2 regions of the Serratia sp. L9 genome follow, and region 1 is predicted to be linked to the other one. Evidence: predicted binding sites of a transcription regulator. Region 1 holds the regulator's gene; the other holds the start of a gene.
The links. Region 1 encodes CRP, which controls carbon source genes, mostly activating them, when cyclic AMP is high. Its sites were predicted from a motif close to ATGTGANNNNNNTCACAT; they were not measured.
Positions count from the first base shown of each region.

Region 2: a site for CRP is predicted at 1,039-1,056, ahead of cdd (cytidine deaminase). Genes of this name have one in related genera too.

Region 1 covers NZ_CP192591.1:1,543,011-1,546,506, forward strand. The annotation lists gene ACQ86O_RS07165 (YccS/YhfK family putative transporter) at 1-1,171, opposite strand, end outside; gene crp (cAMP-activated global transcriptional regulator CRP) at 1,228-1,860, opposite strand; gene ACQ86O_RS07175 (OsmC family protein) at 2,242-2,649, shown strand; gene ACQ86O_RS07180 (LysR substrate-binding domain-containing protein) at 2,653-3,496, opposite strand, start outside.
Region 2 covers NZ_CP192591.1:4,892,634-4,896,129, forward strand. The annotation lists gene ACQ86O_RS23220 (CidA/LrgA family protein) at 1-284, shown strand, start outside; gene ACQ86O_RS23225 (CidB/LrgB family autolysis modulator) at 281-976, shown strand; gene cdd (cytidine deaminase) at 1,115-1,999, shown strand; gene ACQ86O_RS23235 (NAD-dependent malic enzyme) at 2,189-3,496, shown strand, end outside.

The DNA of each region.
Region 1 (3,496 bases):
TCCAATAGGGTTTCGGCAGGTTGAAAATCATGCCCAGGCTGCTGCCTACCGCCAAGATCACCCCTAGCCGGGCCGCATTACGCAGGGCGTTGGATTTAAACGACAGGTAGCTGGCTACCGCAGGCCAGAACGGCAGGCGTGTCTGGTTGGCCATCAGGTTGCGGCGATACAGCGGGTGCTGGGTGCGCAGCAGGCGCGCTATGCGGCTGAAGTGATAATAACAGAACTGACCAACCGGATTATCGGCATGCTGAGCGGCCACTTTCTCCAGCGCGGCCAGCTCGTTCTTCATGCTGAAACGGGCAGAGTGCCGATGATAGAGAATATCGTCGGCCACTATGCGCAGGCGTGCCGCGATCACCTGGGCGTTACGGCGGATAATTGCTTCGGCCTGGCTCTGCTCAACCAGCTTTTGCACTTCTTCCGGCAGATGCAGGCTGACGGTAATGTGCTCCTGCAGATCGAGCGCTACCTGGAAAGTGCGGCGCAGGCGTTTTTGCTCCAGATTATTGGTATGGGGCAGAAAGTTGAGCTGCTGATACAGCAGGCTAATCAGGTCCATCACTTTCTGCTGGCGTTGCAGCAGCGGTGGCAGAGCAGTTTCTGGATCGGTGTGTTGAGTCAGCAGCGAGTATTTGGCTTCAAAATAGTCGGCTAGCTGCCGATAGAGCTGGTTCAGGGATTCGCGCATCGGCTGCTCTTTCCACAATTTGAACCAGAACCAGGTAAACAGCCCGTACCAGGCGGTGCCTACGGCATACAGCAAGGGGGCATGCCATATCGGGACGGTACCGGCCATGCTGAGAGAGAAGATGGCGGCAACCAGTGCTGCAGGCAGCAGGCGGGCATGCAGTGGGCTAATTTCACCACTGACACCAAGCAGCAGCGCCATAACCAGCATCAGTAAGGGGAGTGGGAGGTGCCAAAGCAGAGCCTGTTGCAGCAAAATGCTGCTGATGGCGAATAGCGAACCGCCAACCATCAGGCGTTTGAAAAAGCGTTTATGAGGCGTATCCAGCCCGGCGATATTACAGCAGGCGGGAACCAGCGAGAACATCATGCCCAATTGCAGGTTACCAATCAGCAGGCCAAAAGCCACCGGTAAACACAGCACCAGCGTTTGGCGCAGTGCATAGTTGACTTCCGGGTGGTAAATCAGGCGGCGCCACATGGTTTGCTATTCAGCAGGCAAAAAAACGGCGCATTGATGCGCCGCTTCTTCAGGGATTAACGTGTACCGTACACGACAATGGTTTTGCCGTGAGCGGAAATCAGATTCTGATCTTCGAGCATCTTCAAAATACGACCAACGGTTTCACGTGAACAACCGACGATCTGGCCAATTTCCTGGCGGGTGATCTTGATCTGCATGCCATCTGGGTGAGTCATGGCATCAGGCTGTTTTGCCAGGTTCAGCAAGGTTTGCGCGATGCGGCCGGTAACATCAAGGAAGGCGAGGTTACCCACTTTCTCTGAGGTAATTTGCAGGCGGTTTGCCATCTGAGCGGACAGGCGCATCAGAATATCCGGGTTAACCTGGATCAACTGGCGGAATTTCTTGTAGGAAATTTCAGCCACTTCACAGGCCGTTTTTGCCCTTACCCAGGCGCTACGTTCCTGGCCTTCTTCAAATAATCCAAGCTCGCCGATGAAATCCCCCTGGTTAAGGTAGGACAGGATCATCTCTTTACCTTCTTCATCTTTAATCAGCACCGCAACGGAGCCTTTCACGATGTAGTAAAGCGTTTCGGCCTTTTCACCTTGGTGAATCAGCGTACTCTTTGATGGATATTTGTGGATATGACAATGAGACAGGAACCATTCAAGAGTCGGGTCTGTTTGCGGTTTGCCGAGAACCATTCGCTGTTATCCTCTGTTGTTATCGCTGCCTTGTATCACAGGGGTCAGAGTTCCCTGTAAAACGTGCTTATAGCCTGGGGTTTTAGTTGTGGCTATCAACAGGTTTTGAGGCGTGTTATAGAAATACGCTTGTGCTCTAGCATATTAACTTGCGCGAAGTGCTGCAAGCTACATTCTGTTAACATACCAATATAGGGGCCTTTCCTTGGACATTTCCCTGAAATCGGTGACCTGGAAAGAGTTGTTGCGGCTCTGTTTGTAGCACAGAGTGAGGCGGGTGTCTTGTGTTGTCTCGCTTCAGCATGATTAGCGTCAGGTTCCGTTGCCAGTTTCTATACGAAAGCGTACCCTGTTTTTGAGAAATTAACCGGAGTGTACAAAATGCAGGCAAGAGTTAAGTGGGTGGAAGGACTGACATTCTTGGGTGAATCTGCGTCTGGCCATCAGATTTTGATGGATGGAAACGCTGGTGATAAAGCACCCAGCCCAATGGAGATGGTGTTGATGTCCGTAGGCGGTTGCAGCGCCATCGATGTGGTGGCTATTTTGCAAAAAGGCCGTAACGACGTTCGTGATTGCGAGGTGAAGCTGACCTCTGAGCGTCGTGAGGAAGCCCCTCGTTTGTTTACCCATATCAACCTGCATTTTATTGTTAGCGGCAAAGGGCTGACCTATAAGATTGTAGAGCGCGCGGTTGACCTTTCTGCCGAGAAGTACTGCTCCGTTTCGCTGATGCTGGGCAAAGCTGCCAACATCACCCACAGCTTTGAAATCCGCGAAGTAGCCTGAGCCTTACCAGGCGTAGCGCTGGCAATGAAGGCGCAATAAATCCAGAAATCGCCGCGCCGTTACGGTCAGTGGCGATTTCTGCGAATACAACACGCAATACTGTGCCTGCGGCAGGCTGTCGATAGGTAACGTCACCAGTTGGTGCTGCAAATTAAACGGCGCACTCATCGCCCGTGCCACGATGGTCAGATAGTTGGTCTGCATAACCATATTCAACCCACATACCACCGAGTCTGAACGTATAGGCGCGTGGATCAATTGCTGATAGAACGAGCCGAGCACCGATTGCAGTTGCTGGTAATACCCCATATCAGTTTCCGGTAATAACCATTTGGCCTCACAAAGCTCATCAAGCGATGTCGCCTGTCCCAGCGGATGGCCCTGGCGGGCGATGATGCAAAATGATGCGCTGAACAGCGGTTCGCGAACCAAATCTTCCAGGGGTAGCTCCTGGCTTACGGTGCCTACGGCAAAATCCAGACGCCCTTCGCGCAGGGCGGGCAGCAAGGTGGAAAGCTGCGCCTCGCGGATCAGCACATTGGCCTGCGGGAACGGCTGTTTAAAGTCTTCGACCAGTGCGGGTAATACCGTGAGTGCCAATAAAGAAGAGCAACCGATAGCCACGCTGCCTTGCGAATGCTGGTTCAACTGCTGGATCTCGTCGGCGGCACGTTGTAATTCTTCCAGAATCAACTGCATCCGCAGGGCAAATGCCCGGCCAGTTTCGGTCAGCGTCATCCCCTGGCTGCTGCGAATGATCAATTGGGTTTCCAGGATCTGTTCCAGTTCGCGGATGGTACGGCTCACCGCCGGTTGAGATTGCCCCAGCGCACGCGCAGCCCCGCGA
Region 2 (3,496 bases), 2.4 Mb from region 1:
GCATGTTGATCCTGTTTGCCCTGCTCTCTTCACAAATCCTGCCTGCCAAATGGGTCAAACCCGGGTGCCATCTGCTCATCCGCTATATGGTGCTGCTGTTTGTGCCAATCGGTGTCGGCGTGATGAAGTATTACGACCAGATTGTTGAGGATCTGGCCCCACTGGTGGTGTCTTGCCTGCTCAGTACGCTGCTGGTGTTTGTCGTGGTCGGCTATACTTCACACTACTTCCACCGTGAGCGCCAGATTATCGGCAAAGCCAACAACCCCGGGGAAGAGAAATGATCCACAATATCTGGTGGTCTCTGCCGCTGACGCTGCTGGTTTTCTTTGCCGCACGCAAATTGGCGCAATGGCTGAAAATGCCGTTGCTGAACCCCTTACTGGTGTCGATGGCGGTGATTATTCCCTTTTTATTGCTGACGGGCATCCCATACGAGCGCTATTTTCAGGGCAGCAAAATCCTTAATGACCTGTTGCAACCAGCGGTTGTCGCCCTGGCCTTTCCGTTGTATGAACAGCTTCACCAGATCCGCGCACGCTGGAAATCTATCATCGCCATCTGCTTTGTCGGCAGCATGACCGCGATGATCAGCGGTGGAGTCATTGCTCTGCTGATGGGGGCCAAGCCGGATATCGCCGCCTCGATCATGCCGAAATCGGTCACCACACCGATAGCTATGGCGGTAGCCGAATCGATCGGTGGCATTCCGGCAATCAGTGCCGTCTGCGTGATTTTTGTCGGTATTTTGGGCGCGGTTTTTGGGCAGAGCCTGCTTAGCCTGTTGAAGATCACCACCAAATCCGCACGCGGCCTGGCAATGGGCACAGCCTCACACGCATTAGGCACTGCCCGCAGTGCAGAAATGGACTATCAGGAAGGGGCATTCAGCTCATTGGCTCTGGTTATCTGCGGGATCATTACGTCGCTGATTGCGCCGTTCCTGTTCCCGATAATGCTGAGATTGTTTGGCTAGCCCCGTCAAATACTGCTAAACATCTCGAATTTATAAATTCCATTGCATAAATTTCATCAATAAATAGATGTAAATCACAATTTATTGTCAGCAGGTTGCCTAGAATGTCATCCCGTTAACTTGTAGAGAAATTTACTTATGCACTCGCGCTTTCACACTGCCTACAGCGAACTGCCATCAGCCTTGCAATCGGCCCTGCTGCCTTATCTTGATGCGCCTGGCTTCCAGGCTATGTTCAAGGCCGATCAGGTGGAAGCAATCAAGCAACACTGTGGTTTAGATGATGATGCTCTGGCATTTGCTCTGCTCCCCTTGGCTGCCGCCTGCTCGTTAACACCGATTTCGCATTTTCATGTTGGGGCCGTAGCCCGTGGTATCAGTGGCAATCTGTACTTTGGTGCCAATATGGAATTCAGCGGTGCGCCATTGCAGCAGACCGTGCATGCCGAACAATGTGCCGTTACCCACGCCTGGCTGCGGGATGAGGCCGGGTTGGTCTCCATCACCGTCAATTACACACCTTGCGGCCACTGCCGTCAGTTTATGAATGAACTAAACAGTGGTACCGGCCTGCAAATCCACCTGCCAACACGGGCACCGGCCACGCTGGGTGATTACCTGCCGTATTCATTCGGGCCAAAAGATCTGGAGATCAACGAGCTGTTGATGGACCCCGTCAACCACGGTTTCCAACTGACGCTGGATGATGAGTTGGCCAAGGCCGCTCTGGCCGCCGCCAACCAGAGCCATGCGCCCTACAGCACCGCCCACAGTGGCGTAGCCCTGGAAGCTGAAGATGGCACGGTTTACGCTGGCCGCTATGCGGAGAACGCCGCCTTCAACCCGAGTCTGCCACCGTTGCAGGCAGCATTGGTTCTCATGAATATCTCCGGCGGCGATTGCCAGAAAATCCGCCGTGCGGTATTGGCGGAGGCCCAGGGCGCCATCCTGACACAGTGGGATGCCACTCAGGCAACCCTGGCAGCCTTAGGTTGCCAGGACGTCCAACGGGTGACCTTCTAATCTCTGTGGCGGAGCCAGCGCGCTCCGCCAAATTCTGCGGTGTTGATACTTTTACCGCTACAAAATCATTTAATTACCGATCCCCCTGCCAAATTTGCTCATCATTTACTAACAATTGCTGTACATATTTTTCTTATCTCTTAGGATCAGCGGTTATAAAAGTTATCTGATACGTAAAGAGTAAAACTGATGGAACATGAATACGGAAGCAAACGCCCACTCTACATCCCCTACGCAGGCCCGATCCTGTTGGAATTCCCGCTGCTGAACAAAGGGAGTGCCTTCACCGAAGAAGAGCGTAGCAATTTCAACCTGCACGGCCTGCTGCCAGAAGCGGTAGAAACCATCGAGGAACAGGTCGAACGCGCCTATCGCCAATACCAGGACTTCAAGAACGACAACGACAAACATATCTACCTGCGCAATATTCAAGACACTAATGAAACCCTGTTTTATCGCATGTTGGACTCACACCTGAGCGAGATGATGCCCATCATCTACACGCCAACCGTGGGCGAAGCCTGTGAGCATTTCTCCGATATCTATCGCCGTGCGCGCGGGTTATTTATCTCCTACCCAAATCGCGATCGCATTGACGATATGCTGCAAAACGCCACCAAACAGAACGTTAAAGTGATCGTAGTGACCGATGGCGAACGCATTCTAGGTCTGGGTGACCAAGGCATTGGTGGCATGGGTATCCCTATTGGCAAGCTCTCGCTCTATACCGCCTGCGGTGGCATCAGCCCAGCCTATACGCTGCCAGTCGTGCTGGACGTCGGCACCAACAACCCGCAACGGCTGAACGATCCGCTGTATATGGGTTGGCGTCACCCGCGTATTTCTGGCGACGAGTATCACGCCTTTGTGGAAGAGTTCATTCAGGCGGTGAAACGCCGTTGGCCGAATGTGTTGTTGCAGTTCGAAGATTTTGCCCAGAACAACGCCACGCCGCTGCTGAATCGCTATCGTGATGAGCTGTGCTGCTTCAATGATGATATTCAAGGCACCGCCGCCGTGACGCTCGGCAGCCTGATCGCCGCCAGCCGTGCCGCAGGCAGCCAGTTGCGTGACCAAACCGTGACCTTCCTTGGTGCCGGGTCCGCCGGTTGTGGCATTGCCGAGCAAATCATTGCGCAGATGAAATCCGAAGGCCTGAGCGAAGAAGAAGCCCGTGCCAAGGTCTTTATGGTGGACCGCTTTGGCCTGCTGACGGACAAACTGCCGAACCTGCTCGACTTCCAGAGCAAGCTGGTTCAGAAAAGTGAGAACCTGGCCGCGTGGCAGGTGGAGAGTGATGCGATCTCGCTGCTGGAAGTCGTGCGCAACGCGAAACCTACCATTTTGATTGGCGTATCCGGCCAGCCGGGGTTGTTTACCGAAGAGCTGATCCGCGAAATGCATAAGCATTGCCCGCGCCCGATCGTAATGCCGCTGTCAAACCCCACCTCCCGTGTGGAAGCCCGCCCAGAAGATATCATCAACTGGACAGAAGGT